DNA from 2 places in the Methylosinus trichosporium OB3b genome. Region 1 is predicted to be linked to the other one. Evidence: riboswitches for the same ligand, from Rfam matches in the RefSeq annotation. Region 1 holds a riboswitch; the other holds the start of a gene.

The links. Region 1 has a riboswitch for thiamine pyrophosphate ahead of CQW49_RS14305 (FAD-dependent oxidoreductase). Riboswitches for the same ligand answer to the same signal wherever they lie in the genome.
Region 2: linked by a shared signal. The riboswitch ahead of thiC (phosphomethylpyrimidine synthase ThiC) and the one ahead of CQW49_RS14305 (FAD-dependent oxidoreductase) in region 1 are both predicted to bind thiamine pyrophosphate.

Annotation. Positions count from the first base shown of each region.
Region 1 covers NZ_CP023737.1:2,995,511-3,002,786, reverse strand. Annotated here, with positions in the region: gene CQW49_RS14320 (NYN domain-containing protein) at 1-640, opposite strand, end outside; gene CQW49_RS14315 (HEPN domain-containing protein) at 948-1,340, opposite strand; gene CQW49_RS14310 (nucleotidyltransferase domain-containing protein) at 1,337-1,663, opposite strand; TPP riboswitch at 1,772-1,907, shown strand; gene CQW49_RS14305 (FAD-dependent oxidoreductase) at 1,935-2,993, shown strand; gene thiS (sulfur carrier protein ThiS) at 2,938-3,123, shown strand; gene CQW49_RS14295 (thiazole synthase) at 3,264-4,064, shown strand; gene CQW49_RS14290 (thiamine phosphate synthase) at 4,061-4,660, shown strand; gene gor (glutathione-disulfide reductase) at 4,817-6,187, opposite strand; gene CQW49_RS14280 (DUF2059 domain-containing protein) at 6,264-6,812, opposite strand; gene rpiA (ribose-5-phosphate isomerase RpiA) at 6,856-7,276, opposite strand, start outside.
Region 2 covers NZ_CP023737.1:1,028,580-1,035,855, forward strand. Annotated here, with positions in the region: gene CQW49_RS04935 (efflux RND transporter permease subunit) at 1-2,327, opposite strand, end outside; gene CQW49_RS04940 (efflux RND transporter periplasmic adaptor subunit) at 2,335-3,417, opposite strand; gene thiC (phosphomethylpyrimidine synthase ThiC) at 3,731-5,554, opposite strand; TPP riboswitch at 5,612-5,711, opposite strand; partial or broken gene CQW49_RS25405 (IS1595 family transposase) at 5,759-5,944, shown strand; gene CQW49_RS24365 (hypothetical protein) at 6,141-7,052, shown strand.

The DNA of each region.
Region 1 (7,276 bases):
ATGCTGCTAGTCGGGTCAAATTTGTCGGGACATTATCAGCGAAATCGAACCTCGAATTTGGAAGCTGGTGTTTTTGTAAAAAGGCATCACTAATCCAGCTCTGCAAAGTAGCAATGGTGAGAGCATCAGATTGGTCAGCAGCAGCCTTCAAGTCATCATTGGTCTCGTCATCAGGAAATAAGAGAGTAACATCCACTCCCATATCGACAAGAGCGCTAACTAACGGCTTGAAATCGAGGTCTCCAGTTATGAGCGTACACGATGTAAATAGCCCGCGGCTTGCCATCGAAAGAGCGTCAACCGCGAGCTGAACATCCACCATCTTTTGCTCATTACCTCGCTTGCGGCGATGTCGAGCTTCACCAGTACGAACGTGATATCTTGGTTGCCTGTCAATTTCAGATAATTCCGAATTCTTTGGTACCGCTCGCGCGTTAAATATTGCCTCGTCCTCTCCGGCTTTTGGAACGGGAATGGCATCGTAATAAAAAATCTTACGACAAGAGTCGCCCAAACGCCGCCAATCAAGAGGCGGCCTTGCGCCAGAAAAGTACGTATCGCCTATTTTACTAACGATACGATTTAGGCATTCTCCGTCAATAAACATATATCTGATGTTTATTGTGCTTGGCATTACCATCACAACGCCTCATAGACTTGTGGACTACAGTTTCACGCGGATAGCCTCGAAATCCTTCTCCTGCTCGCATTCAACCATCACGCGAGGTCGGCTTGCGTCGCCTACCGGAAAGGCGAGGGCAAACGGGCCTCCCCATGTGGACGTCACGCTCCCTGGCGCGGGAGCGTCCCTCGGCCGGTGCGGGAGCGGAGCAGCTTGCGCTCGAATTCAGCAAGTCCGCGGACTTCCGTCAACATCAATCAGCTGCGGCGTCGTCGTGTCCGCCCCTTGCAACCCTCGCAGAGCCGGAAGTCACGCAGCACCTGCCTCACCCGCTTTCAGAAACGAAAACTGACAGCATCCCGACAAACCTCACGGCGTCTGCAACAGCTTCGGCGGCATGTTCGTTGGAGATATGCGAGCCCGCGCCGGTCTCGTAATCGGCAATAGCTTTCAGATTGTAGGCGCGCCCGAGAAAGGCGCGGAGGTCGAGGTCGAAGCGCGGATCGTCTTTCACCAAACGCGCGAATTCGCCCTGAACGCTCGAATGCTTCTTGAAAACACGGTCGTGCCTCTCGAAGATCAGTGCTTGCGCGGCATGGAAGCCGGCGAGATAGGCGGTGCGCCCAGCGGCTTCGTTCAAGCTGACGCCCAGCATCGTCTCGGCCTGTCGCAGAAGCTCATTCGCTTTTTCGAGAAAGGCGCCGGTCTGGGGCTTCATAAATCGAGCCCTTCCGCGCGGATTTCATGCATCAAAGGCATGCGCACGTCGTCGTAGGTCGTGGCCGGATAAGGCAAGGCGTGAATGACTCCGCCGGTTTCGTAGAGAATCGCCGTGCCGAGATCGGCGAGCCGGTTCATCTCCACGAAGCGGTCGGGCATGTCGCGCAAGAACACGGCAATGTCGTAATCGGAATCCGGTTGCGCTTCGCCCCGCGCACGGGAGCCGTACAAGACAGCGCGCGCCAGCCGGTCGCCATAGGTCTCGGCAAGCGCGGTGCGAAAGCGCGCGAGGATCGGGTCGGTCGGGCGCGGGGTGGGCATGGGGAAAGAATGCCACAAGCGGGTGATGGTTCACACCAGAAAGCCGCACCAACACTGATTTTCAACTCACCCGCCCCGCTTGACGCCCGCCCCCCATTGCGCGACCCTCTCCTCGCCCGGGGGAGCCTCGCCCGGCCGCTCCGGCGGCCGCAGGAGGCTGAGAGGCCGATGAGCGACAGCGGCTCGGCGACCCTTCGAACCTGATCCAGTTCGCGCTGGCGTAGGGAGGTCGCATGCACCCGATTTTCGAGCCGAAGGGCTCGCGCGCGCCATGCTGATCCGTGTGATCGGCGCCGGCGTCGCCGGCCTTTGCGCCGCCTTCGAGATCGCCCGCGCCGGCCTCGCCCGCAGCGCCGCGGTCGAGATCGTCGAGGCCGCGGCCGCGCCGGGGCTCGGCTGCTCTTTTCACGCCGGCGGCATGATCGCCCCCTGGTGCGAGGCGATCGAGACCGAGCCGCTGGTGGCGAAGCTCGGCGAAGAGGCCCTCGCTTTCTGGACGCAAGACATTCCGGTCGCGACGGTCGCCGGGACCCTGCTCGTCGCCCATGAGCGCGACCGCGGCGAGCTCGCCGATCTCGCCCCGCGCGCCGCGCATTGCGAGCGGCTGGGCCGCGAACGGTTGGCGGCGCTGGAGCCGGCGCTCGCCGACCGCTTCTCGCAGGCGCTCTATTTTGCGCAGGAGGCGCATCTTTCGCCGCGCGCCGCCATGCGCGCGCTGCATGAGCGCCTGTCAGCCATGGAGAATGTGACGCTGCGCTTTTGCGCGCCGGCGACGGCCGAGGCGCCACGCGCCGATTGGACCGTGGATTGTCGCGGCTTTGCCGCGCGCGACGCGCTCGAGGATCTGCGCGGCGTCAAGGGCGAGATGCTGATGCTGCGCAGCGAGGAGATCGAATTGTCGCGGCCGGTGCGGCTGCTGCATCCGCGTCATCCGGTCTATATCGTGCCGCGCGGCTCCGGCCTCTATATGGTCGGCGCGACCATGATCGAGAATGAGGAGCGCTCGCGCGTCACCGCGCGCTCGCTCGTGGAGCTGATCAATTCCGCTTTCGCCATTCACCCCGCCTTCGCCGAGGCCGAAATCGTCGAGACCGGCTCGGATGTGCGGCCGGCTTTTCCCGATAATCTGCCGCGCATTTCGCAACGCGGCAAAATCCTCTATATAAATGGTCTCTATCGTCACGGCTTTCTGCTCGCGCCGGCGCTGGCCCGCCGCGCCGCCCAATTTATTTTCAACGGCCATATTTATCCGGAGGTGATGCATGCGGATCAGGGTGAACGGAGAGTCGATCGAGATCGAAGCGCCGACGCTCGAGAAGCTGCTCGATGAGCTGGGCTATGGCGACAAGACCGTCGCGACGGCCGTCAATCAGAACTTCGTGCGCAACAAGGACCGCGGCGAGACGCTGCTGGTGGAGGAGGACATGGTGGAGATCGTCACGCCGCGGCAGGGTGGGTGAGGCGAGACCGAACCGAATAACGTCACCCATTCTATTCATGAGAGCGAGCCTGAAGGCTCGCGGTCCAGTGACGCGCGCGGACCGCGAGCCTTCAGGCTCGCTCTTCGCTTCCTCATCACCCAGCGGAAAGCTGCTGCTCCTTGACCAATGAAACGGCGTCTCTCCTCCTCTACGACATCCCCGTGGCCTCGCGCTTCCTGCTCGGCACGGCGCGCTATCCCTCGCCCGCCATTCTCGCCGAGGCGATCCGCGCCGCGGGCGCCGAGATCGTCACCGTGTCGTTGCGGCGCGAGGCCGGCGCCTCGCGCGCCGGCGAGAGCTTCTGGTCGCTCATTCGCGAGCTCGGCGTGCGCGTTCTGCCCAACACCGCCGGCTGCCGCACGGCGAAAGAGGCCATCGCCACCGCGCAAATGGCGCGCGAATTATTCGCCACCGATTGGATCAAGCTCGAGGTCATCGGCGAGGAGGACACGCTGCAGCCCGATGTGTTCGGGCTCGTCGACGCGGCGCGCGCGCTCGCCGACGATGGCTTTTCCGTCTTTCCCTACACGACCGAGGATCTCGTCGTCGCCGAGCGGCTGCTCGACGCCGGCTGCCGCGTGCTGATGCCCTGGGCGGCGCCGATCGGCTCGGGCCGCGGCATCAATAACCTCTTCGGCTTACGCGCCTTGCGCGCCCATTTCCCCGATGTGCCGCTGATCGTCGACGCCGGCCTCGGCGCGCCGTCGCAGGCTGCCGCGGTGATGGAGCTCGGCTTCGACGCGGCGCTGCTCAACACCGCTGTTTCGCGCGCGCGCGATCCGGTGGAAATGGCGCGCGCTTTCGCGCTGGCCATCGACGCCGGCCGCGCGGCGCATGTCGCCGGGCTGATGACGCCGCGCGACATGGCCGAGCCGTCGACGCCGGTGCTCGGCCGCGCTTTCGACGAGGGGCGCAAGTGACGCTCGATCCGTTCTATCTCATCGTCGACGACGCCTCCTGGCTGGAGCGCCTGCTGCCGCAAGGCGTCCGCCTCGTGCAATTGCGCGTGAAGGACCGCGAGGAGAGCGAGCTGCGCGCGCAAATCGCGCGGGCGCGCGATCTCTGCGCGGCGCATGGCGCACAGCTCGTCGTCAATGATCATTGGCGCCTCGCCATCGATCTTTCCTGCGACTACGTCCATCTCGGCCAGAGCGATCTCGACGCCGCAGACATCGACGCGCTGCGCGCCCATGGCGTCAGGCTCGGCGTCAGCACGCATGACGACGCCGAGCTCGAGCGCGCATTGTCGCTCGCGCCCGATTATGTCGCGCTCGGGCCGATCTATCCGACGCTGCTGAAGCAAATGGCCTTCGCGCCGCAGGGGCTGGAGCGCATCGGCGAATGGAAGCGCCGCATCGGCGCCGTTCCGCTCGTCGCCATCGGCGGACTGACGCCGGAGCGCGCCCGTGCGGCGCTCGCCGCGGGCGCAGACAGCGCCTGCGTCGTCACCGATATTTTGCGCGCGCAGGACCCGGAGGGGCGGACGCGCGAATGGATCGCGGCGACGCGGGCGTAGGGCGAGCCTCGATCTCGAGGCCAGCGCAGCGATGCTGGGGCCGTCTTTGCGAGCGAAGCGAAGCAATCGAGAGCCGCGGGGCGGCCCCTCTATTGCTTCGTCGCTTCACTCCTCGCAATGACGCCGTCCCAATCGTCGCTGCGCGCTCCTTTGCGCCTACCGCTCGACGATGCGCGAGGGCGTGCGCATCGTCACCAGCTCCTCGGCGAGCGAAGGATGCAGCGCCATGGTCTGATCGAAGTCGCTCTTGCGCGCGCCAAGGCGCAATGCGATCGCCAGCAATTGCGCCATCTCGCCGGCCTCGGGCCCGAGAATATGCACGCCCAGAACCCGGTCGCTCTCGCCGTCGACCAAGATCTTCATGAACACTTTTTCCGCGCTCTTCGACAGGGTCGCGCGCATTGGGCGGAAGCTCGTCTCATAGACGAGGAGGCGCTTCGTCTGCGCGCCCGCCTCCGCCTCGGTGAGGCCGACCGTGCCGATCTCCGGCGTCGTGAACACGGCGGTCGGCACCAGCGCATGATCGACCGCGACATCGAGCCCGCCGAATGCCGTATCGGCGAAGGCGTGCCCCTCGCGAATCGCCACCGGCGTCAGATTGAGCCGATCGGTGACGTCGCCGACCGCATAAATGGAGGGAACGCTGCTGCGCGAATAAGCGTCGACCACGATCGCGCCATTCTCCTTCAGCGCGACGCCCGCCGCTTCGAGGCCGAGCCCCTGCGTCAATGGCGCGCGGCCGGTCGCGACCAGCACGGCGTCGACCTCGAGAGTCTTGCCGTCATCCATGGCGACGGCGAGGCAGTCCGCCCGCTTCTCGATGCGCGTCGGCAGCGCGCCGGCGTGCAATTCGACCCCGGCCGCGACGAGCCCGTCGCGCAGCAGCCGGCGCAAATCCTCGTCGAAGCCGCGCAGCGGCAGATCGGAGCGCATCGCAAGATGCGTCTGCGCGCCGAGTCGCACGAACACGCTCGCGAATTCGACGCCGATATAGCCGCCGCCGATCACCAGCAGGCGCCGCGGAAACTCGGCGAGATCGAAGATCTCATTGGAGGAGATCGCATGCTCGATCCCCGGTATTTGCGGATGCACGGTGGGCGCGCCGCCGGTGGCGACGAGAATATAGCGCGTCGTGACCCGGCGGCCGTCGGCGAAGGCGACCGCATTCGGCCCGGCGACGACGCCGCGCTGGCGAATGATCTCGACGCCGGATTTGTCGAGATTTTGCGCATAGAGGCCGGAGAGGCGGGTGATCTCCGCCTCCTTGGCGGAAACGAGCGTCCTCCAGTCGAAGCGCGTCTCGCCGACCGTCCAGCCGAAGCCCGCGGCATCGGCGAAGTCGTCGTGGAAGCGGCTCGCCATCACATAGAGCTTCTTCGGCACGCAGCCGCGGATCACGCAAGTGCCGCCGATGCGGAACTCCTCGGCGACGGCGACCTTGGCGCCATGGCCGGCGGCGATGCGCGCCGCGCGCACGCCGCCCGAGCCTGCGCCCAGAACGACGAGATCAAAATCATATTCCGTCATGTCGAACCCCGATCTCGGGCCCGCCGGCGCTCACTGGACCGCGAGCCTCCAGGCTCGCTCGACCCGGCCCGGACGCCTAGAGCTCGTGGCCCTTCTTGCGCATCTCTTCGCGCACGCGCGCCATCATGTCGACGGAAATCTTCTGCGACCACGCCTGCATGGCGACGAACATGTCGTTCATCAAAAAGGGCTGCGAGCCCACATATTTGCGCCCCGACGGGCTCTTGAAGAAGGCGGAGACGTCCTCGAGCTCCTTTTGCGTCAGCCGCTGCGCGTAGAGATGCGCGGCGCTGTCGATCATCTCGTCGACCTTCTTGTCGAAATCCGGCCGGATCTCGGCGAGCACCAGATTGAGGTCGGCGACGAGCTCCGGCCGCGTGCGTGTGACCGAGAGCGCGATCTGCTCGAGATATTGCGGAATGATCAGCTGGAAAGAGGAGGAGATGCCGGAATCGAGGATGACGGCGCGGGCGAGCGCGATCTGCGCCGGGGTCGCTGCGAGCGGCGCGGCGGAGGAGGAGACGGGCGGCGCGACCGCGGCGGCGGGCGATGCGGGCGGGCGCTTCTCGGCGCCGTGAGCCAGAGGAGTCGCGAGAAGGAAAAGAAAAGCCGCGCGCAAGAACACCTATGACGTCTCCATGCCGAAGAAGAAAAAACGCCTGCCGGCGTCAATCGAGCCGGCCGAGACTCTCCACGCCGCCCGGGCCGGCGACGACCACCGCCGTCGCGAGCCCGAGAAACAGCCCATGCTCGACGACGCCGGGAATGGCTGCGAGCCGGTCGGCCAGGGCCTCGGGGGCGGGGATCGCGCCGAAAGCGCAGTCGAGCACGAGATGCCCGCCGTCGGTGACGAAAACATGGCCGTCGGGCCGCGATCGCAGCCGGACCTCGCCAGAAAGGCCGAGCGCGGCGGCGGCGCGCTCGACATGGCCGCGCGTGGCGCGGGCGCCGAAAGCGTCGATCTCCACCGGCAGCGGAAAGGCGCCGAGCGTTTCGACCCGCTTCGTCGCATCGGCGACGACGATGAAGCGGCGCGACGCCGCGGCGACGATTTTTTCCCGCAGTAGCGCGCCGCCGCCGCCCTTGACG
Region 2 (7,276 bases), 2.0 Mb from region 1:
CGCGAGAAGATCACCATATCGGCGAGCCGTCCGAGATCGCCGCGCTCCTCCGCCTTCGCCCGGGCGACGACGTCGACGCGGTCGATCCCGTCGCGCAGGCTGGTGACGGTGACGCCGGAGATCAACATCTGCAGGCGCGTCGCCACCTCCTGCGGCGTCAGCCCCATCTGCCGCGCGCGGTCCTGATCGACGACGAGGCGCACCGAAGGCGCGCGCTCGTTCCATTGCAGATGCGGCTCGACGACGGCCGCGTCCGCGCGCATGACGTCGCGGACCCGATAGGCGATGGCGCGAACCTCGGCGGGATCGCGGCCGATGACGCGGAACTGCACCGGAAAGCCGACGGGCGGACCGAAGTTGAAGCGATCCACGCGCGTGCGCGCCTGCGACACGGCGCCCGCGGCCAGCGCGGCGTCGAGCCGCCGCTTGACGCGCTCGCGCGCCGCGACGTCCTTGGCGACGATGACGATCTCCGCATAGGCGTCATTGGGCAGAGCCGGATTGAGGCCGAGCCAGAAGCGCGGCGGGCCCTGGCCGATGTAGGTGGTGAACGCGGCCGCGTCGGCGTCGCCCTTCAGCAGCGCCTCGGCCTCCTGCGCCGCGGCGCTAGTCGTGAAGATCGACGAGCCCTCGGGCAGGCGCAGCTGGAAGAACAGCTCGGGCCGCTCGGAAATGGGGAAGAACTGCTTTTGCACATGGACGAAGCCGAGCCCGGCCAGAACCAGCACGGCGGCCGTGCCGGCGACGACGAGGAGGCGATTGTCGACGCTCCAGGTGATGAGGCGGCGCAGCGTGCGATAGAGCGGCGTCTCGTAGATCGCCTCCGGATCGTGATGCGCGGCGCGGCGCATCTCGGGCAGGAGCTTCACGCCGAGATAAGGCGTGAAGATCACCGCGACGAACCAGGAGGCGACGAGCGCGACGCCGAGCACTGCGAACAGCGAGCCCGTATATTCGCCGGTCGAGGAGGCGGCAAAGCCGACCGGCATGAAGCCCGCCGCCGTGACCAGAGTGCCGGTCAGCATCGGAAAGGCGGTCGAACTCCAGGCGAAGGTGGCGGCGGCGACGCGGTCATGGCCCTGCTCTATCTTCACCGTCATCATCTCGACGGCGATGATGGCGTCGTCGACGAGCAAGCCGAGCGCGATGATGAGCGCGCCGAGCGAGATGCGCTGGAGATCGATCCCCGTCGCATGCATGAAGACGAAGACGATGGCGAGCACCAGCGGCACGGATAGCGCGACGATGATTCCGGTGCGAAAGCCGAGCGAGACGAAGCTGACGATCAGCACGATGCCGAGCGCCTCGACAAAGGAGCGGGTGAACTCGCCGACCGCCGCGGCGACCACCTGCGGCTGATCGGCGATCTGCTCGATGTCGATGCCGACCGGCGTCTCCGCGCGCGCCGCTTCGAGCGTCGCGGCGATCTCCCGGCCGAAGCTCAGCACATTGCCGCCCTTCGCCATCACGGCGCCGAGAACGATGGCCGGCGCGCCCTTGTGCCGCACCAAGAGGCTCGGCGGATCTTCGAAGCCCGGGACCACATCGGCGACATCGCCGAGGCGGAACACGCGGCCATTGGCCTCGACCGGCGTCGCCGCTATCGCCTCCACGCCCGAAAGCGCGCCGGTGACGCGCACCGGCACGCGCGTCGTCGTCTCGAACACGCCGGCGGCGCTCACCGCATTCTGCTTGGCGAGCGAGTCGAACAGAGCCTGCGGCGCGACGCCGAGATTGGCGAGCTTGGCCTCGCTGAGCTCGACGAAGATCTTGCGGTCCTGCGTTCCATACACGTCGACCTTCACGACGTCCGGCGTTGCGAGCAGGCGCTGGCGGAACATTTCGACGATGCGGTCGAGCTGGTGATAATCGGCGCCCTCGCCGCTGACGGCGAACAGAACCGAATCGACGTCGCCATATTCGTCGTTCACATTGGGCCCGATCACGCCGCGCGGCAGCTCGCCGCGAATGTCGCCGAGCTTCTTGCGCAGCTGGTAGAAGAGATAAGGCGCCTGCGCCGGCGGGGCGGTGTCCTTGAAGGTCACCTGCATCATGACGACGCCGGGCTTGGAATAGGTCTCGATCTTCTCGAGAAAGGGTAGCTCCTGCAGCTTCTTCTCGAGCAGGTCCGAAACCTGATCGCGCATCTCCGTCGCATCGGCGCCCGGCCATAGCGTCGTGACATTGGCGACCTTGATGGTGAAGGACGGGTCCTCGGCGCGCCCGAGCCGCAGATAGCAGTAGAGCCCGGCGACGGCGATGGCGAGCATCATCGCGAGGGTGAGCGTCTGGCGGCGAACCGCGGCGGCGGAGAGATTGAAGCTCATCACCGCCTCACAGCGCGTCGGCGGCGACCGGCCGCACTTTCTCGCCGGCGGCGAGCTTATGCGCGCCGAGCGCGACGATGCGGTCGCCCTCGGCGACGCCGCGTGCGAGCAGCGCCGTCCGCGCCTCGTAGCGCAGCACCTCGACCGGCGCGAGCGTCAGGCTGCCGTCGCCTTCGACCTTCCAGACGCTCGGTCCCTGGCCTTGATCGAAGAGAGCCGCCAGCGGAACGCTCGCCGCCTTGCGCGCGTCCGCGCTCTCGATCGCGAGGGTCGCGCTCATGCCGATGGCGACGGCGGCGTCGGCGCCGTCGATCGAGAAGCGCGCCGGATAAGTCTTGGTGACGGGATCGGCGGCGGCGCCGAGCTCGCGCAGGCGCGCCGGATAAGTCTTGTCGGGGAAGGGCCAGAGCGTCAGCCGCGCCGAGCCGGCGCCGGCGAGAGCGGCGAAGGCCTCCGGAAGAGCGACCACGGCCTCGAGCTCGCCGGAGCGGGCGAGGCGCAGCGCCGGCTGTCCGGCGGCGACCACCTGCCCCGGCTCGACGAGCGCCGCGGTCACTATGCCGTCGGCCTCGGCGCGCAGCGCGGCGTAGCCAAGCGCATTGGCCGCGAGCTCGACGGCGCGCAGCGCACGCGTCTCGCGCCCGCGCGCCTCCTCGGCCGCCGCGCGCTGGCGGTCGAGCGTCGCCTGCGGCGTCCATCCGTCCTTGCGCAGCTTCTGCGCGCGGCCCTCGTCGGCGGCGGCCTGCTTCAGCGCCATGCGCGCGGCGGCGAGCTCGGCGTCGGCCTGCTCCTTCTGCAGACGCAGATCGGTCTCGTCGAGCGTGGCGAGGAGATCGCCTTCGCGCACGCGCTGGCCGTTCTCGACGACGCGCCGCATCACCTTGCCGGCGACGCGGAAGCCCTGATCCGCCTCGATGCGCGGCCGGATCGTCGCGATGAAACGGCGCGGCGGCGCCAGCGGCGCGAAGCGCACCGGCGCGACCAGCGCCACGCGCAGCTGCGGCGCCTCGGACCCCTTGGTCGAATCGTCGCAGCCGGCGAGCGCGCCGGCTGCGAGGGAGACGAGGAGAAAAAAGCAAATATTTCGCATCTCGCCGCATCCCCGCGCATTTCGACGATGAGGCGGCTCTGGCGGCTCGCGTGATCCCATTCGAAATGTCCGCAAGAGAGCGAGCCCTGGCGCGCTCTCGAAAGACCGCAAGACGGCCGACGCAGACCACTAGTTTGAACAATGATGAAAATCAATATTCGTCACTGAGCGATCAGAGTTCAGAGTCCAGTTTGACAACTTCCGTGCAACCGCGTCATGCCCGCGCTTGTCGCGGCCATGACGCTGGAAACTCTCGGCTCATCGCCTCGAATGCGGCGCCCTGCTGCGCCATCGAAAGCGACGGGGCGCGCGCTCATCCCTCGACGTAGATTTTCGCGCCCTTCGCCAAAAACTCCGCGCTCTTCTCGGCGAACCCCTTCTCCTGCTCGGCGATCGCCGCCGCCTCGTCGCGCAGATCGCGGGTGATCTGCATCGAGCAGAATTTCGGCCCGCACATGGAGCAGAAATGCGCGACCTTATGCGCCTCCTTGGGCAAGGTCTCGTCGTGATAGCGCCGCGCCGTGTCGGGATCGAGCCCGATGTCGAACTGGTTCTCCCAGCGAAAATCGAAGCGCGCGCGGCTCATGGCGTCGTCGCGCTCCTGCGCCGCGGGATGCCCCTTGGCGAGATCGGCGGCGTGGGCGGCGATGCGATAGGTGATGACGCCGGTCTTCACATCGTCGCGATCGGGAAGACCCAAATGCTCCTTGGGCGTCACATAGCAGAGCATCGCCGTGCCGAACCAGCCGATCATCGCCGCGCCGATGCCCGAGGTGATGTGGTCGTAGCCCGGCGCGATGTCGGTGACGAGCGGGCCGAGCGTGTAGAAGGGCGCCTCGCCGCATTCGGCGAGCTGCTTCTCCATGTTCACTTTGATCTTGTGCATCGGCACATGGCCGGGGCCTTCGATCATCACCTGGCAGCCTCTGTCCCAGGCGATCTTGGTCAATTCGCCGAGCGTCTCCAGCTCGGCGAATTGCGCGGCGTCATTGGCGTCGGCGATCGAGCCCGGACGCAGGCCGTCGCCGAGCGAGAAGGAGACGTCATAGCGGCGCATGATGTCGCAAATGTCTTCGAAATGCTCGTAGAGGAAGCTCTCGCAATGGCGCGAGAGGCACCAGCGCGCCATGATCGAGCCGCCGCGCGAGACGATGCCGGTAACGCGGTTGGCGGTCAGCGGCACATGGGCGAGGCGCACGCCGGCGTGAATGGTGAAGTAATCGACGCCCTGCTCCGCCTGCTCGATCAGCGTGTCGGAGAATACTTCCCAATCGAGCTTGGCAGCGTCGCCGCCGACCTTCTCCAGCGCCTGATAGATCGGCACGGTGCCGATCGGCACGGGCGCGTTGCGGATGATCCAGTCGCGGATATTGTGGATGTTGCGGCCGGTGGAGAGGTCCATCACCGTGTCGGCGCCCCAGCGGATCGACCACACCATCTTCTCCACCTCCTCGGCGACCGAGGAGGTGATGGCGGAATTGCCGATATTGGCGTTGACCTTCACCAGGAAATTGCGGCCGATGATCATCGGCTCGGCTTCCGGATGATTAATGTTGGCGGGAATGATGGCGCGGCCGCGCGCGACCTCCTCGCGCACGAATTCCGGCGTCACGAAAGCGGGGATCTCGGCGCCGAAGCTCTCTCCCGCCGCGATGCGCTCGGCGGCCTGCGCGAAGGCGCGCTCGCGGCAGAGGTTCTCGCGATGGGCGACATAGATCATCTCCTCGGTGACGATTCCGGCGCGCGCGAATTCGAGCTGCGTGACCGGCGCCGAACCGCTGGCGCGGCGCAGCGCGCGCGCGGCCGGACAGGGCGGGACCAGCCGATCCTCGCCGACGAAACCATTGTCCTCCGCCTTCACCGCCCGGCCCTCATAAGTCTCGAGCCCGGCGCGCGTCGCCAGCCAGGGCCGCGCCGCCGGCAGGCCGGCGGAGAGGTCGGGCGAGAACTCCGCGCAGCTATAGGGGCCGGAGGAATCATAGACGCGCAGCGGCGGCTCGCCGGAGGACGGATGCAGCGCGATCTCGCGGACGGGGACTTTTATGTCGGCGCGGCCCTGCGGCGCGCAATAGTGCTTTTGGGAGGCGCCGATGGGGCCGGTGGTGACGCTGGTCGGCCGCTTGTCGTGATGATTCATCGTCGCTCTCCTCGAGGCATGGCGCGAGGAGGACGGACGCCGCCCCGCATCGTCGGAGCGACGTCGATCTGGCCTTCCCTCGCGCCGGCATTACCCGGATCAGGTTCGACGGGTGCTTCTCAGCCGCTCGAAGAGAGCGGCGCCCCTCGCCATTGCCATGATGTTAGCCCTCGTGGGGGGATGCGGCAAGGGAGGGAGGCGAGCAGCGGCGTTTATCAGCACTGTGGCGAAAAGCACTTGCACTGCTACCTTGGGAATTTGACTTCCGCCACAATCACCGCGTCAAGCTTCGGCCACGGCAACGTTGAACGCACCGTGTCCGCGGTGAAGGGCGCCGAAGGCAAGCGCCTCACCTATAACCAGTCTACCAGCGCCCATATGGCGGTTTAAGCTGCTCGCTTTTTGCGCTGGCGGGAGAGCGCGGGAGGAAGCCTTCTTTGGAGAGGAAGCCTTAACGGGCTTTCCTTTTTCCTTTTTCGGAGTCACGGTAGCTGGGGCATAGCCAACAAGGCGCGCACCACGAAGGGCCGCGTTCATTCACGGCTGCGCTTCGGCATCACTGTATTTCTCTCTTGCTGGCTCCATCATGGCTTTCGTCTCCCCGCGACTGCGCCACAAACTGATTGAATTATATCACGAATATGTGGACCCGGGTGACCGAATGCGTCGCAACGCTTTGATGTCGACCTTCATCATAGCTGACTATAGCGGGAAGTTCCCCGATCAATTCAACGACCCCTTCATAAAGAAAAAAGTAGATCACAATGGCCACGTTGATCCAGCCTATGTTGAACGAATAACGCATTTGGCAGAGTGCTTGTTTTACATGAGTGATGAGCCGACGTTCGGAGTTGCGATAAGGCGTCTCTTAGAAAGGGATGTCAGGCCAGTTTTCTTCGAACTATCAGCAACAGGATTCTTTAAGCGCAGAGGCTTCAGAGTTACCCTCAACGAGGAAACGGGCATAAAGGGGAAAGACTTTGATTTTATAGTACAAGCACCAGCTGGCACGCTGATAAATGTTGAGGTAAGCGAATTTCTCAGCCAAACTTTTAGTAAAAAAGCGCTTAACAACAAGCTATTGTCAAAACGCAAACAAGTGCCACCAGACGATCCAGCAATATTGTTTCTACATGTTCCTTCCTCATGGTATGATCTGAACGATATCTCATTCTACCTCATGAAAACTACATTTGAGTTCTTCCGAAGATCAAAACGATATAACGCGGTTATTTTTCAGGTCGAGATATGCGGAAATGCTGGGGAAGGTTTTTTTTGGCTTATCCACCTAGAGCCAATCATGAACCCCTCGCCAAGGCATCCTATAGATACGGGCTTCATGTTCGAGTCAAATGTAGACCTTCTTCCTCGTGAATTAAAATTGGTACAGGAAAGCAAAGAAACGCGGCAGCTATTTTTTGAAGAAATGGTATTAAAAGGTGGCTCAAAAGACGATAGGCCAGAGTTTGTAAAATGGATTAGAGATCAACTCAGCTAGATATGAAGTTTTGACTATAAGCACCGCGCGATATGCATCAAAATTCACGCCTCCTCAGGACGAGGGTTAGGGATTTTTCCTTTTCCCGATCGCCGGCGAGCAGGGTGGACGGGCGAGCGCTGTCGCGAACTGCGTCGGCGCTTTGGGGTCCGGCATCGCACCGAGGCGCCTTCTCATTCGGGACGGAGCCGCCGAGAGGGCGGCGTCATCTCGCTTGAAGGGAG